Accumulibacter sp.: one gene and its partner. The protein of the gene in region 1 interacts with the protein of each later gene in a pairwise test. Links are inferred from orthologs where the notes say so. Each region holds a gene or a part of one and is shown in the gene's direction. Other genes may lie near its edges. The genes, in order: dsbD and V5B60_RS10635.

What was found.
Region 2: the proteins of dsbD (region 1) and V5B60_RS10635 interact in binary tests that used the Escherichia coli proteins (3 or more experiments, as listed by UniProt). The link is inferred for Accumulibacter sp. from one-to-one orthologs.

What each region holds. Positions count from the first base shown.
Region 1 is NZ_JAZKUG010000001.1:3,012,255-3,020,184, reverse strand. What follows is about bases 1,918-4,889. They hold dsbD (protein-disulfide reductase DsbD), read left to right. Parts: upstream 1,918-2,506; coding sequence 2,507-4,273; downstream 4,274-4,889. Other genes in these bases: V5B60_RS13395 (hypothetical protein), read right to left, coding at 4,281-4,889; cutA (divalent-cation tolerance protein CutA), read left to right, coding at 2,157-2,489; V5B60_RS13410 (class II aldolase/adducin family protein), read left to right, coding at 1,918-2,034. Also shown: V5B60_RS13425 (hypothetical protein), read left to right, coding at 113-322; V5B60_RS13420 (hypothetical protein), read left to right, coding at 415-558; V5B60_RS13415 (hypothetical protein), read left to right, coding at 644-1,111; more of V5B60_RS13410, read left to right, coding at 1,270-1,917; more of V5B60_RS13395, read right to left, coding at 4,890-5,738; V5B60_RS13390 (potassium transporter Kup), read right to left, coding at 5,701-7,608; V5B60_RS13385 (CorA family divalent cation transporter), read left to right, coding at 7,801-7,930. UniProt on the Escherichia coli protein: Required to facilitate the formation of correct disulfide bonds in some periplasmic proteins and for the assembly of the periplasmic c-type cytochromes.
Region 2 is NZ_JAZKUG010000001.1:2,402,036-2,409,894, reverse strand. The notes cover bases 1,541-4,441. They hold V5B60_RS10635 (DsbE family thiol:disulfide interchange protein), read left to right. Parts: upstream 1,541-2,649; coding sequence 2,650-3,234; downstream 3,235-4,441. Other genes in these bases: ccmI (c-type cytochrome biogenesis protein CcmI), read left to right, coding at 3,842-4,441; V5B60_RS10630 (cytochrome c-type biogenesis protein), read left to right, coding at 3,231-3,716; V5B60_RS10640 (heme lyase CcmF/NrfE family subunit), read left to right, coding at 1,541-2,639. Also shown: heme exporter protein CcmD, read left to right, coding at 1-143; cytochrome c maturation protein CcmE, read left to right, coding at 140-619; more of V5B60_RS10640, read left to right, coding at 636-1,540; more of ccmI, read left to right, coding at 4,442-5,056; V5B60_RS10620 (NapC/NirT family cytochrome c), read left to right, coding at 5,339-5,926; V5B60_RS10615 (ethylbenzene dehydrogenase-related protein), read left to right, coding at 6,036-6,875; V5B60_RS10610 (DNRLRE domain-containing protein), read right to left, coding at 7,038-7,859. UniProt on the Escherichia coli protein: Involved in disulfide bond formation. Catalyzes a late, reductive step in the assembly of periplasmic c-type cytochromes, probably the reduction of disulfide bonds of the apocytochrome c to allow covalent linkage with the heme.

The sequences.
Region 1 (7,930 bases):
CGATATCGCTGGCGAGCATCGACGACCTGATCCGCCTCAAGCGAGCGACAGGCCGCCAACGCGACGCCGCCGATGCCGAGGCGCTGCTTCGCTCGCAGGCATTGGGGCGCGCGTGCAGGCGCCGGCCAGGATTGATGCGGCGGACTTTGCCTACGAGACCTCGGACGAGCGCCTGCTTGCCTACAGCGCGTTGCCCATCATCGACCGGCTGCGCTGGCTCGACGAGATTCGCCAGTGCACGCTGGCCGTGCGCGCCGCACCTGAATCTGTCGCGCGGCGTCAGACTCGCGGGGAACAGGAATCCAGCGAGTCCTTTCGGTGAATCCTTTGGTCCCCACCGGGCGAAGCAATGGCGTTCCCCAGATGTGGACAAGACCAGTTGGGCGAATTCCGTTGCTTCGCCATTCATCTTCATTGTCCGAACAACGGCGCATCGTCGCCAAAGTCGACGAGTTGCTGGCTCTCGTCGACCGCCTCGAGTCCGACCTTGCCGAATCGCGCGCGCAGCAGGAACGTCTCGCCACGACGCTGATCGAACCGGCATTGCAGGCTGCCTGAAAACAGCTCCAGCATGGGCCTCTCGACCGCAGCAGCGCCGAAGCCACGTTCACATCAACGATGGACCCCGCAGGTGCGACCTGCCATGCCGAAGGTGGAACCTTCCATCGCCAGCATGCAACGACCGACCTCACACATGGAAACTTCCATCGACAGGGTGCAGACTTCGATGCCGCAGGTGGAACCTTCCATCGCCCAGACGCAGCGACGAACCCCCTCGATACCAGCCTGCACCGATCTGGTGCAGACTTCGATGTCGCAAGCGGAACTTTTCATCTCTGCGATGCAACAGCGAAGCTCGGCGACGCAAGCTCGCATCGCTTTGGTGCAAAACTCGGCGCAGGCGATTCACTCGATGAACACGCGCGACGGAATTTTTCAATGGCAGCACGCAACGATGAGCCCGCAACAATGGAAAGTTGTGTCGAGCGCATGCGAGGATGGTCCCGGTGGATTGAAGATTCCATCCGCCGGCTCACGTGCCGGTCGCCGGGGAGCGGCAGCAATCCCGCTGCCGCATGCCGCCGCTGGCGCAGGAAGCGGCCAAGCCTGAGCGGAACGGCAGCGCCGGCTGGTGGACGGCGGATCGCTGGCGCCGTCGCCGGCGTCGGCCGGCGGCCGGCGGCCGTTGCGCTGCCGCCCCCCAGCTCGGCGCAGCCAGACGCCGGCGCGAGCGATACGACAGAACGAGAACCGAACGAGGAGAAAACGATGAACCTTTCCGCAAGCACCCTCCGCTCCCGCTGCAGCGATGCCGAATGGCAGCAGCGCGTCGATCTCGCCGCCTGCTATCGCCTGGTGGCGCTGTTCGGCTGGGACGACCTGATCTTCACCCACATCTCGGCCCGCGTCCCCGGCCCCGAGCACCATTTCCTGATCAATCCCTACGGGTTCATGTTCGACGAGATCACCGCATCGAGCCTGGTCAAGGTCGACGTGCACGGCAACAAGCTCGACGACACGCCACACGAGATCAACCCGGCCGGCTTCACCATCCACAGCGCGGTGCATGCGGCGCGTGACGATGCCATCTGCGTCCTCCACCTGCACAGCGTCAACGGCGTCGCGGTCTCGGCACAGGAGGCGGGCGTGCTGCCGCTGTCGCAGCACTCGATCTTTGTTCTCTCGTCGCTCGCCTACCACGACTACGAGGGGGTGGCGCTGGTCGATGACGAGAAGCCACGCCTGGTGCGCGACCTGGGCGACCGGCGTTTCCTGATGCTGCGCAACCATGGTCTGCTGACCGTCGGCCGATCGGTCGCCGAAGCCTTCGTCGCCATGTACTTCTTCGAGACGACTTGCCGCATGCAGGTCGGCGCGATGAGCCGTGGACAGCCGCTGCGGTACATCGCGCAACCGATCATCGACGGCGCGCAGGCGCAGTGGGAGCAGGTGACGCGCGGTGCCGGTGGCGGACTGGCGTGGCCGGCGCTGCTGCGCCGCCTGGCGCGCACCAATCCGGGCCATGATTCCTGAGACGAAGTGCAGGCGGCGCCAAAGAGCGCGGCAGACGGCAGGAGCGAACGTGCCGTCCTGACGATCAGGATGCACAGGGCAGGCACCGGCCTGGCTGCAGCGGTCACCGCCGATGCGGTAGAATGCGCCGCGTGACCGCCCTCCTCGTCCTCACCAATCTGCCCGACCAATCGGCCGCACGGTCGCTGGCGGAACGGCTCGTCGAAGCGCGCCTCGCTGCCTGCGTCAACATCCTGGCCCCCTGCCGCTCTGTTTACCGCTGGCAGGGAAAGGTCGAAACAGCCGACGAGGTGCCACTGCTGATCAAGACCAGCGCGGCGCGCCTCGCCGAGCTGACGGCGGCGATCCGCGCCAGCCATCCGTACGAGTTGCCGGAAGTGGTCGCGCTCGACATTGCCGCTGGCCTGCCCGAGTATCTCGCCTGGGTGGCGGCCGAAACCGCGCCGTCGACCTGAGCAATCCGAAGCTGCCAATGCTCCGCTGCCTGCTCTCGCTCCTGCTGCTGCTCGCCACGCTGGCCCAGGCGGAAGAGTTCCTCGACCCGGCGGTGGCCTTCAAGCCGAGCGTGCGTGCGCTCGACGGGCAGACGCTCGAGGTGCGCTTCAGCATCGCCAAGGGATATTACCTGTACCGCGACAAGTTCCGCTTCGCCGTCGAACCGGCGACGATCCGCCTCGGAACGCCGCTGCTGCCACCGGGCAAGGAAAAACACGACGAGACCTTCGGCCGTGTCGAGGTATTCTACGACCAGGTGCTCATCCGGCTGCCGGTCGAGCGCGACAGCCCGGGGCCGCTGCCGCTGACGCTGCGCGTGACCTCGCAGGGTTGCGCCGATGCCGGCATCTGCTATCCGCCGCAGCAGCACACGCTCGCCGTCGAGCTGCCCGATCCGGCGGCGGTGGGCGCGGTCGCCGCACCGGCAGCCGCCGGCACAGCCGGCGACGAGTCCGGCCGCATTGCGCAATTGTTCCGGCATGCCGGCTTCTGGTTGCTGATCGGCAGCTTCTTCGGTTTCGGTCTGCTGCTGTCACTGACCCCCTGCGTCTTTCCGATGATCCCGATCCTCTCGGGGATCATCGTCGGCGCCGGGCGCGACGGTCATGGCGTCTCGCATGCGCGCGGCTTCCTGCTCTCGCTGGCCTACGTGCTCGGCATGGCGGTGACCTACGCCGCCGCCGGTGTCGCCGCCGGCCTCACCGGCACCCTGCTCGCGACGACGCTGCAGAATCCCTGGGTCCTCGGCGCCTTCGCCGCCGTCTTCGTTCTCCTCTCGCTGTCGATGTTCGGCTTTTATGAGCTGCAGCTGCCGAGCATCGTGCAAAGCCGGGTATCGGTGGAAGCGAGCCACATCCGCGGCGGCTCGCTGCCCGGTGTCGCGGCGATGGGCGCGCTGTCGGCACTGATCGTCGGCCCGTGCGTCGCCGCGCCGCTGGCCGGGGCCCTGCTCTACATCGGCCAGAGCGGCGATGCGGTGCTCGGCGGCGCGGCGCTGTTCTCGCTGGCGCTCGGCATGGGTGCGCCGCTGCTCGTCGTCGGCGCCAGCGCCGGCACCCTGCTGCCGAAGTCGGGACCTTGGATGGAGGCGGTGAAGAAGGCCGTCGGCGTCATCCTGCTGGCGACCGCCGTCTGGCTGGTGTCGCCGGTGATCCCGCCGGTGCTGCAGATGCTGGCCTGGGCGCTGCTGCTGATCGTGCCGGCGATCTACCTGCACGCGCTCGACCCGCTGCCACCACACGCGAGGGGCTGGCAGCGCTTCTGGAAGGGAATCGGCATCGTCATGCTGCTCTTCGGCGCCGCGATGCTGCTCGGCACGCTCGCCGGTTCGCGTGACCCGCTGCAACCGCTCTCGGTGCTGCGCAGCAGCGCCGCCGGCAGCGATGCCCGGCACCTGCCTTTCGAGCGCGTGCGCACGGTCGAGGAACTCGACAGCCGGCTGGCCAGCGCCGGACGGCCGGTGATGCTCGATTTCTATGCCGACTGGTGCGTCTCGTGCAAGGAGATGGAGCGCTTCACCTTCGCCGATCCACGCGTGCAGGCGAAACTGGTGGGCTGGACCCTCCTGCAGGCCGACGTCACCGCCAACTCGGCAGCCGACCAGGCCCTCCTGCAACGCTTCAAGCTCTACGGCCCGCCGGGAATCATCTTCTTCGACCGGCAGGGACGGGAGATCGAAGGCATCCGCGTCGTCGGCTTCCAGAGTGCCGAGGAGTTTCTCGGCCTGCTGGCGCGCCTGAACTGACTCAGTCCTACTGCAGCGCGCCCGGCGACAACGGCTTGCCCGGCAGCAACGGCAGGGTCTTCGCCGGCAAGCGGAACTCCGCCGTTGGCGCCAGGCTCTGGCCACGGGCAAATCCCGGCGCCTTCGCCCTGCCGCGCAACGGCGACGCCTGCGGCAGCACGAAAGGCAGGCCATCGACGTCGACCAGGGTCGCGGCCTCGACGGACTGGTTGCCATCGTGGCGTCCCGTGCCCTGCGGCGCGAAGATGCCGCGGCCGACGAGCAGGTTGTTGATCGCCCAGACCTCGGTCACGGCCGGCAGTCGCTCGCTCCAGACCTGCAGGAAGCGCCCGCCGGGCGTGTCGTCGACGAGGGTGTTGTGCGCCAGATGAAGCGCATTGTCCGGCCAGCGCTCGCCTTCGGCGCCATAGGAAACGACGACCGGGTTGTCGGTCGTCGCGCTCTGCCCGATGATGTTGCCGATCACCCAGGCGATTCCGCCGTTGGGAAATTCGAGCTCGTACGAGGCGCTGCCGCCGACCCCATCGACCAGCAGGTTGTAGAGGATCGAACTCTCGCGCGCCCGCGACTTGATCAGGTGTCCGAGGTAACCCTGTTGAAAACGGCTACCGCTGACCTTCAGGCGGGCGATCGTGCCAGCGTAGAGCAGATGGTGCAGCGCACCGGCATGGCGGGGAGCAGCACCGAACTCGCTGTTTTCCACTTCGAGGACGGCGTCGGCCGCGTTGCTCGTGAGAATGCCCATCTCGTTGTCGAAGAAGGCGCAGCGGACGACCTTCAGGTGGCCGCTCTCGAAACGGATGCCGGCGCCGTTGCCGGCAGCGACGCGCACGCCGCGGAATTCGAGGTTGTCGATCGTCATCTGCGCACTGCGCACCACCCACAGTGCCTTGCCCTCGGCGCTGTCCCCATCGGCGATGAGGACCGGCCGCCTACCGACGCCGCGAATCGTCAATCGGTCCTGCGTCCACACCACGGCCTGCCGTCGGTATTCGCCCGGGCGAATCTCGATCGTGTCGCCGTCGCGCGCCAGCCGCGCCGCTTCGCTGATGCTGCGCACCGCTTCCCGCTCACCGACGACGATCGTCCGGCCGCTGCCGGCAACCCCCGGCTGGCCGTCGGCGGCCACGCGCTGACTGCCGGCGCGCCTGGCGGCAGGCGTCTCGACGGGGGACGAAGCGGCTGCCGGGCTGGCCGCCGGAGGCCGCACGACCTCCAGTTGCCCCTGCTCGTTGCGGCGAATCGTGCCAAGCTCGGTCGGCGCCGGCGGCAGGTTGTCGGCCGACAGCGGGCTGCCGATGGCAGCCAGTGCAAGCGCGGCGGCGGCGAGCCACCAGATCGGACGAGCCGGTCGCGCGTCGCGAGCGGCTGCGGCACACCCGGCCGGCGTGTCCGCGAGCGCTGTCGCATGATTTGCCGACGCGTCGTCAGCACAGCTCGACCTGCGCCCCGAGCTCGACGACACGGTTTGGCGGCAGCTTGAAGAACTCGGTCGCGGTATCGGCATTGCGGAACATCCAGTTGAACAGGGTCTGCCGCCAGTTTGCCATACGCGCCTGCTGTCCGGGGGGCAAACGGACGACCGTGTCGCGCCCGAGGAAGAACGAGGTGGACATCATGTCCAAGGCGAGTCCATCGGCGGCGCAGAGGGCGAGCGCACGCGGCAGGTCGGGTTCGTCCTTGAAGCCGTAGGCGACATGGACGCGGTGGAAGCCCTGGCCAAGCGCCTCGACGCGGACACGCTCGGCCTCGGCGACGTGCGGCACATCGGCAACCGCGACGTTGAGGACGACCACCCGCTCGTGCAGCACCTGGTTGTGGTTCAGGTTGTGCAGCAGTGCACGCGGCACCCCTTCGGGATGGGAGGTGAGAAAGACGCCGCTGCCGCGCACCCGCTGCGGCCCGTCGACGGCAATGCCGGCGATGAAGTCGGCGAGCGGAATCGACTGCTGTCGCTGCCTTTCGGCAAGCAGCCGGCGGCCGAGCCGCCAGGTCGACAGGAGAACGAAGACGGCGGTACCGACGGCCAGCGGGAACCAGCCGCCATCGACGATCTTGATCACGTTGGCGGCGAAGAAGGCGAAGTCGACGACGACGAAAAAGACGAGAAAGAGTGCCGCGCGCGGCCAGCTCCACTGCCACAGGGCACGCACGACGACGAAGGCAAGCAGGGTGTCGATCATCATCGTCAGGGTGACGGCGATACCGTAGGCCGACGCCAGGTTGGACGACGAGCGGAAGCCGAGGACGACGACGATCACCGTCAGCAGGAGCAGCCAGTTGATGTTCGGGACGTAGATCTGGCCCTTCTCGCGCTCCGAGGTGAAGCGTACCTGGATGCGTGGGCAGTAGCCGAGTTGCATGGCCTGGCTGGTGAGCGAGAAGGCGCCCGAGATCACCGCCTGCGAAGCGATCACCGTCGCCGTCGTGGCGAGGACGACCAATGGCAGAACCAGCCGCTCGTCGGGGACGAGGCGGAAGAAGGGACTGGTGATCGCCTGCGGGTCGGCGAGGATCAGCGCGCCCTGGCCGAGGTAGTTCAGGTAGAGCAGCGGGAAGACGAGGGCAAACCACGCCCATTTGATCGCCCGCCGGCCAAAGTGTCCCATGTCCGCGTACAGCGCCTCGCCACCGGTGATCGCGAGGACGACCGAGCCCAGCGCGAGGAACGCCATGCCCGGCTGCCCGAGGCAGAAGGACAGCGCGTACCAGGGGTTGATCGCCGCCAGCACAGACGGGTTCTGGATCACGTTCCACAGCCCGAGCAAACCGAGGGTCAAGAACCAGAGCATCATCAGCGGACCGAAGAGGGCGCCGACGGCGGCGGTGCCATGGCGCTGGAAGACGAAGAGGAGGACGAGAATGACGACGGTGATCGGCAGCACCCAGGGCTTGAGCAGCGGTGTCGCCACTTCCAGTCCCTCGACTGCCGACAGCACCGACATCGCCGGCGTGATGACCGCATCGCCGTAGAACAGTGCGGCGCCGAAGATGCCCAGCACCGACATCAGCCAGAGAATCCGCGGCGTCGCATTCGCGGTGCGCAGTGCCAGCGCCGTCAGCGCCATGATGCCGCCCTCGCCGCGGTTGTCGGCCCGCATGATGAAGAGGACGTACTTCAGCGAGACAGTGATCGTCAGCGCCCAGAAGACCAGCGACAGGATGCCCAGGACGTTGCCCGCGCTGGGCGGCAGCGGGTGATGGCCGCCGAACACTTCCTTCATCGTATACAAGGGGCTGGTGCCGATGTCACCAAAGACGACGCCCATCGCAGCCACGGCAGTGGCCGCCAGTCCCGATCGCCGTTCGCCGCCCGCTGCTTCCTCTGCAACCATGTCGGCTCCCGGCCCAGTCACCACGACGCACCTCCGAAGCCCGTCCACCATCATCCGCGTCCGGCGACGAGCCAGCACAGCCGGCGCTTCGGGCGATCAGCCCAAGGGGCGGCAAAAGGTCCACCGGCCTGCTCCGGGAGCGTACAATCCCGCTTTTTCCCCCCTGCGCCCAGCCCGATCAGGAGGACCGCGATGAGCCAAGAATACACCAGGCCGGCCGAACCGGAAACCCTGCAGCAACGGCTCGCCGAGGTGCACCTCACCGAGGTGCGGTCGCTGCTGTCGCTGCAGAAGCTGGTCGAGGATCTGGTCCGCGAACAGG
Region 2 (7,859 bases), 610 kb from region 1 along the record:
TGGTGGCGGAACCGATGCTGCTGCTGCGGGGTCGCAAGAGCCTGATCGCCCGCCTCAGAAGACAGTACCGGGCCGAAGCGGCGGAGCGCGGCCAAGCCAGCGCGACCAGCCAGCGGGGTACGGCAAACAGGAGCAACGATTGAAGCCTCGTCACAAACGCATCGCGCTCATTCTCGGTGGCCTCGCGATCCTCGCCGTCGCCGCAACCCTGGTGCTCAACGCCTTCCGCAGCAACCTCGTCTTCTTCTTCTCGCCGACCCAGGTCGCCGCCGGCGAGGCGCCGCAGGGCAAGAGCTTCCGCATCGGCGGCATGGTCAAGGAAGGCTCGCTGCAACGCCAGCCGGACGGCGTGACGCTGCGCTTCGTCGTCACCGATACCGAGAAGGACATGACCGTCGCCTACAAGGGAATCCTGCCCGACCTGTTCCAGGAGGGCAAGGGTGTCGTCGCGCAGGGCAAGCTCGCCGAAGACGGCGTCTTCACCGCCAGCGAGGTCCTTGCGAAGCACGACGAGAACTACATGCCGCCGGAAGCCGCCAAGGCGGTCGGCGATGCGCACCAGCGGGCGGCAGCGAACAGGGCGGCAGCCGAAGCCGCCGCCCGCACGACCAGGCAGTGACCCGGACGAGACGCCCATGATCCCGGAACTCGGCACCTTCGCCCTCATTCTCGCGCTGTGCGTCGCGCTGACGCAGGGAACGCTGCCGCTGCTCGGCGCCCACAGCGGACGGCAACCGTGGATTGCCCTTGCCCGCCCGGCGGCGATCGTCCAGGCGCTGCTGCTGGGGGCCGCCTTCGGCTGCCTGACCGCCGCCTTCGTGCAGAACGACTTCTCGGTGCTCTACGTCGCCCAGCACTCGAATAGCCTGCTGCCACTGCAGTATCGCATCGCCGCCGTCTGGGGTGGGCACGAGGGTTCCCTGCTCCTCTGGGTCCTGATGCTCGTGCTGTGGGCGCTGGCGGTCGCCCTGTTGTCGCGACAGCTGCCCGATCACATGGTGGCACGGGTACTCGGCGTCCTCGGACTGGTCAGCGCCGGCTTCCTGCTCTTCATCCTGCTCACCTCGAACCCCTTCGAGCGCCTGCTGCCGGGCGCCGAGGAGGGTCGCGACCTCAACCCGCTGCTGCAGGATCCCGGCCTGATCTTTCATCCGCCAATGCTCTACATGGGCTACGTCGGCTTCTCGGTGGCCTTTGCCTTCGCCATCGCGGCGCTGCTCTCCGGCCAGCTCGACGCCGCCTGGGCACGCTGGTCGCGACCGTGGACGACCGCCGCCTGGATCTTCCTGACGCTGGGAATCGCCCTCGGCTCGTGGTGGGCCTATTACGAACTCGGCTGGGGCGGCTGGTGGTTCTGGGATCCGGTCGAGAACGCGTCGTTCATGCCCTGGCTGGTCGGCACGGCCCTGGTGCATTCGCTGGCGGTGACCGAAAAGCGCGGCAGCTTCAAGAACTGGACGGTCCTCCTCGCCATTTCGGCGTTCTCCCTGTCGCTGCTCGGTACCTTCCTCGTCCGCTCCGGCGTCCTGACCTCGGTGCATGCCTTCGCCACCGACCCGCGGCGCGGCATCTTCATCCTCGCTTTCCTGGTCGCCGTCATCGGCAGCTCGCTGGCGCTGTTCGCCTGGCGCGCACCGAAGGTGGGCCTCGGTGGCCGCTTCGCCCTGCTTTCGCGCGAATCACTGCTGTTGACCAACAACGTGCTGCTCGTCGTCGCCTGCGCCTCGGTGCTGCTCGGCACGCTCTACCCACTCCTGATCGACGCCCTCGGCGCCGGCAAGCTCTCGGTCGGCCCGCCCTATTTCGATGCCGTCTTCGTGCCACTGATGCTGCCGGCGGTGTTCCTGATGGGCGTCGCACCCTTCGTCCGCTGGAAGCAGGCAGAACTCGGCGAGCTGGTGCGAACGCTGCGCTGGGCTTTCCTGACGGCGGCGCTGGTCGGGGCCGGAGCACCGTTCCTCGCCGGCGCATGGAAACCGCTGGTCGCGCTCAGCCTGCTGCTGGCGGCGTGGATCGCCTGCAGCACGCTGCTCAACATCTACCAGCGGGTGCAGGCGACGCGCGCCGGGCAGGCGCTGCTGCCAACGCTCGGCCGGCAGCCGCGCAGCTTCTACGGCATGCACCTGGCGCATCTCGGCATCGCCGTCTTCATCGTCGGCGTCGCCATGGTCGGCGGCTACCAGACCGAGAAGGACGTGCGCATGGACATCGGCGACACCGTCAGCGTCGGTGGCTACGTCTTCCGCTTCAACGGCGTCCGCCAGCAGCAGGGTGCGAACTACCGCGCGCTGGTCGGCGACGTCGATCTGATCCGCGACGGGCACACGCTGCGCAAGATGTACCCCGAGAAGCGTTTCTACGTCGCGTCTTCGATGCCGATGACCGAAGCGGCGATCGATACCGGCCTGCTGCGTGACGTGTACGTCTCGCTGGGTGAACCGATCGACAAGTCGCGACCGGAAGCGGCGTGGGCGGTGCGCGTCTACCACAAGCCATTCGTCGACTGGATCTGGGGTGGCTGCGTGCTGATGGCCATCGGCGGACTCGCCGCGATGAGTGATCGTCGCTACCGCATCAAGGCGCGCGCGCCCTCGGCACAGCCGGCATCGGCTGCCACGCCCGTGCCGCAGAACAGTTGAGGGATCGCGCATGAACCGGTTTCTCTGGCCGTTGATCGGCTTCGTCGTCCTCGTCGTCCTGCTCGCCGTCGGCCTCAACCTGAACCCGCGCGACGTGCCCTCGCCGCTCGTCGGCAAGCCGGCACCGGCGTTCTCGCTGGCGCGCCTGGATGCACCGGAGCAGCAGTTCTCGCCGCAGGAAATGCTTGGCAAGGCCTGGCTGCTCAACGTCTGGGCATCATGGTGCGTCTCCTGCCGGCAGGAGCACCCGCTCCTCGTCGACCTGGCGAAGCGCCAGACTGTGCCGCTGATCGGCCTCAACTACAAGGAAGTGCGCGGCGACGGAGCGATCGACAGCAGCAGGCTCGACGCCGCCGCCGAGAAGCGGATGGTCATCGAGCGCGCTGGCGGCTGGCTGGCCCGGCATGGCGATCCGTACACCCTTTCCGTGCTCGACATCGACGGCCGCGTCGGTATCGACTACGGCGTCTATGGCGTCCCCGAAACCTACGTCATCGACAAGGCCGGCATTATCCGCATGAAACACACCGGCCCGGTGACGCCGGACATCCTCGCCGGCAAGATCCTGCCGCTGCTCGCCGAGCTGAACCGATGAGCCGCTGGCTGCTCATCGTATTCCTGCTCCTCACCGCCATCGCCGGCAGCCGCCTGCAGGCCCGGGAGGCGGCACCGCTCGCCGCCGACGAGGCGACCGAGAAGCGCCTGGTGGCGATCTCCTCCGAGTTGCGCTGCCTCGTCTGCCAGAACGAGTCGCTGTCCGGATCGAACGCCGAACTGGCCAACGACCTGCGCCGCGAGATCCGCAGCCTGATCCGTGACGGCCGCAGCGACGCCGAGATCATGGAGTTCATGGTCAGCCGCTACGGCGATTTCGTCCGTTACCGGCCGCCCCTGAAGGGGACGACGCTGCTGCTCTGGTTTGGTCCCGGCCTGCTCTTCGTCGCTGCCCTGGGCGCGCTTCTGCTCCACCTGCGGCGGCGCGAGCGCGCACTCCGCAAGCAGCGCCCGCTGAACGCCGACGAGACGCGGCGTGCCGAGGCGCTGCTGCACGATCCGGACGCGCCGCCACGGCCATGACTTCTGCCGACCGGGCCGCAGGTGCCCAGCATCGCCTCATTCCACCGCCACCGGCCAGCTTCCAGTCTGCGGCCAGGGAAGACGCCGCATGACTCCCGCCCGCAGCGGTCCCGACTAGGACGAGCATGACTGCCTTCATCATCGTTGCGGCGCTGCTGCTCGCCGCCGCACTGGCCATCCTGCTGCTGCCGCTGTGGCGGTCGGCGCCACCGGCCGCCGGCGCCGACCGGCGCGAAACCCATCTGGCGATCTTCCGCGACCAGCTCGCCGAACTCGAACGCGAGCGGGACGAAGGCACGCTCGGCGCCGCCGAGGCGGCGCAGGCGCGCAGCGAGCTGCAGCGCCGCCTGCTCGACGAAGTGGAGACGCAGCCGGCCGCACCGCTCAGCCAAGGCGGTGGCCGGCGCACGGCGCTGTTCCTCCTCCTTGTCATCCCGCTGGCCGCTGCTGCCGGCTATGCGCTGCTCGGCAACCCGGGCGCTCTCGACCCTCTGCAACGACAGGCGCGCATCGCTCCCGAGCAGATCGACGCGATGATCGGCGGGCTGGTCGAAAGACTGAAGAAGAACCCGGAAGACGGCAAGGGCTGGGTCATGCTGGCGCGCTCGTACAAGGTCCTCGAGCGTTACCCCGAGGCGGCCGACGCCTACGCCCGTGCCGGCAGCGTCGTCGACCAGGATGCCGGCCTGCTCGCCGACTACGCGGAGGTGCTCAGCCAGGTGCATGGCGGCAGCCTGCAGGGCAAGGCGGGCGAACTGATCAAGCGGGCACTGGAGATCGACCCGAACGAAGCACAGGCGCTGCTGCTCGCCGGCGCGGCAGCCCGGGAACGGCAGGATTTCGCCGCTGCCGCCGACTACTGGTCACGCCTCCTGTCGCAGCTCGAACCCGGCAGCGACGAGGCAAAGACGGTCGCCGCGGCGATCGGCGAGGCACGAGACATCGCCGCCGCCCGAACCGCTGGCGGCACAACGGCGACGAAGGGCGGCCGCGGCTCCGGCCAGGTCGCCGGCGAGGTGGCGCTGAGCGGCAAGCTGGCCGGCCGCGCGCGGCCGGACGACGTCGTATTCGTCTTCGCCCGCGCCGAGGACGGGTCGCGCATGCCGCTGGCGGCGATGCGCGCGACGGTCGCCGACCTGCCACTCGACTTCCGTCTCGACGACTCGATGGCACTCGCCGGTGGCCGGAAGATCTCCGACTTCCCCAGCGTCAGCGTCGAAGCGCGGATCACCCGCGCCGGCGGCACCAGCACTTCGTCCGGCGACCTTTTCGGCCGCATCACCGGCGTCAAGCCGGGCAACCGCAAGCTGCGCCTGATCATCGACCAGGTGCAGCCGTGAGCGAACGCTCACCTGCCTGTCGGTCCGGCAAGGAGCAGCGGTGGCGGCGCACCGGCCGCACCGCCGGAGTCCGTCCCTGGCGGACCGAACGCGGCGGACCGACAAGGGCTGCCGTCAGTGGTCTTCCGCCCGCGCGCGTCGCCCGCTTCATGGCAGCCGATGCAGCGCACCATCGCCGCATTTGTTAGCACAGATCAAACCGCGGCCACCGGCCCATCCGCTAGACTTCGCGCAGCCTCGGCAAGCCGACCGACGGCCTGACAATGACAGGGAGGTAACAGCGTGACCGATGACAGCTCCGGGTTCTGGGCCCGCCTCAAACGCCCGAGTACGAAGTACTCGCTGCTGGCGCTGCTGTCGGTCGGCTTCGTTGCCGGCGTCTTCTTCTGGGGTGGCTTCAACACGGCGATGGAAGCCACCAACACGCTCGAGTTCTGCATCGGTTGTCACGAGATGAAGGACAACGTGTACCAAGAGTACAAGAAGACGATCCACTACAGCAACCGCACCGGCGTCCGCGCCTACTGCTCCGACTGCCACGTGCCGAAGGACTGGGGGCACAAGATGATGCGCAAGATCGCCGCCAGCAAGGAACTGTACGGCAAGGTCATGGGCACCATTTCGACGCCCGAGAAGTTCGACGCCAAGCGCCTCGAACTGGCGACCAACGAGTGGAACCGGATGAAGGCGAGCGACTCGCGCGAATGCCGCAACTGCCACTCATTCTCGGCGATGGACATCGAGAAACAGAAGGCGCGTGCTTCCAAGATGCACAAGATAGGTCAGGAAGACAAGAAGACCTGTATCGACTGCCACAAGGGAATCGCGCACTCGAAACCGAAGAACATGCCGGAAGAGGACGACGAGTAGCCCCCTTCGCCACAAACCCCTTTGCCCCAGGCGCGGCCATCGACGTTCGATCGACGTCGCGTGGCCGCTGACACGTACCAACCGCATCAACCCTTGAGTGGAGTCCGAAATGAAAAGAACGAGCGTTTCCCTGGCCCTCTTCGGCGCCCTGCTGGCTCTCGGTCCGCAGCTCGCACAGGCTGCTGCTCCCGACTGGAGCAAGGTTCCCAAGCGCGACATTCAAGTGTTCCACGCCGGCGTGACGCCGATCGAATGGATCATGAAGAAATCCGACCACAGCGGGCGGACCGGCCTCAACAAGGGCGAGAGCTGCGTCGGCTGCCATGAGGAAAAGGGCGGCCTCAACTTCGACATGAAGCGCCTTGCCGGCAAGGATCTCGAGCCCAAGGGCGCGCCGAAGACGATGAATTTCCCGGTCGCCGTGCAGACCGCCTACGACAAGGACAACCTCTACGTCCGTCTGACTTTCAAGGCGCCAGGTGGCGGCGTCGACCCGGCCGACAAGGAGAACGAGGTCAAGGCGACGGTCCTCTTCGCCAACGACAAGGTCACCCAGGGTGCGCAGGTCGGTTGCTGGGCCACCTGCCACAGCGACGCACGGACGATGCCTGGCGCCGACGACAAGAAGACCAAGTACACCAAGGACGGCGCCTACGAGCTGATGCAGTGGAAGAGCGCCAAGGGTGCCAAGGCGGCTGACGGATCGGTGACCGACAAGCGCAACATGGAGGGCGGCAGCGCCGGCGTCAAGGCCGAGGGCAGCAAGAGCGGTGACACCTACACCGTCACCTTCACCCGCAAGCTGAACGGCACCCTCGCCGAAGGCAAGGCGACGCCGATCGGCGTCGCCATCCACAGCGACCACGCGATCGGCCGCTTCCACCACGTGTCGATGGGTTACACGCTCGGCGTCGGCGCCGACGGCGACATCAAGGCCGCCAAGCAGTAAGCGCAGGGCGACTGGCCGGGAGCCTGCGGCGCGACGGGCAGAGCCTTGTGGCTCTGCCCGTTTCGTCTTTGCCCGGCCACGGCCGCCAGCCGGCGAAGCGGCAAGCGTACCGCGACCGGCCGGGTCGACACGACGGCGACCCGGGACCGCCGGCAGGGCGATTCAGGGCTGCTGCCGGCGCCGTCCGACCCAGCCAAACAGCCCCAGCCCGCCCGCCAGCAGCGCCGCGGTGGACGGCTCGGGAATCGCCGAGATCTCGAGCAGTGGCCGCAGCCCGGCGTCAGCCCACGCGGACGAGGCGTAGAGCGAGGCGAGCGGCTTGCCGGAAGCAGCGATGACGATATCGGGCTGGCGCAGCTCGACACCGAAGTTGCTCGCCGGGTCGGCGAGCCAGTCGCGAACCAGCGCCGTGACGTCGAAGGAGACCCACTGGTTCACGCCATCCTGCGTCACCGAACTCAGCGCCCCCGATACCGCCGGCTGCGTCTCCCAGGTGACGCCGGTCTCGCTCCAGTTCTCGGTGACGCGGTGCAGGTCGGTGCTGATCGGCTGCGCCGGTGTCGGATTGTCGAACGGCGGCAGACCGGGCAGCGCGAAGAGCCTGAGGCTGGCGCTGACGACCTGCCCGGCGGTGATTCCGACGCCGCTTGGATCGAAGCGCAGCAGCGAGCGCGTGTCATGCGCCCGGCTCTCGCCTTGCGCACCGATCAGCGGCACGGTGTTGCTGCTGCCCAGGAAGTTGCCGAAGGGCACCGCCGGCAGGGGCACCAGGCTGTTCAGCGTCTGGCTGTCGAGGTTGGTGACGCGCGCGGCGCTGGCGATGCCGAAGGCACCGGGAATCGCGAACTCGTAGACGAAGACATCCTGGCTGGTCGCTTCATCGGGCTGCAGCGTCAGGGTCGTTGCCGCCTGCGCCGGCTGTGCGAGCGCGGCGAGGAGTATGAGTGCGGCGATTGAGGTGGCTTTCGCCGGGACTGTGTGCGA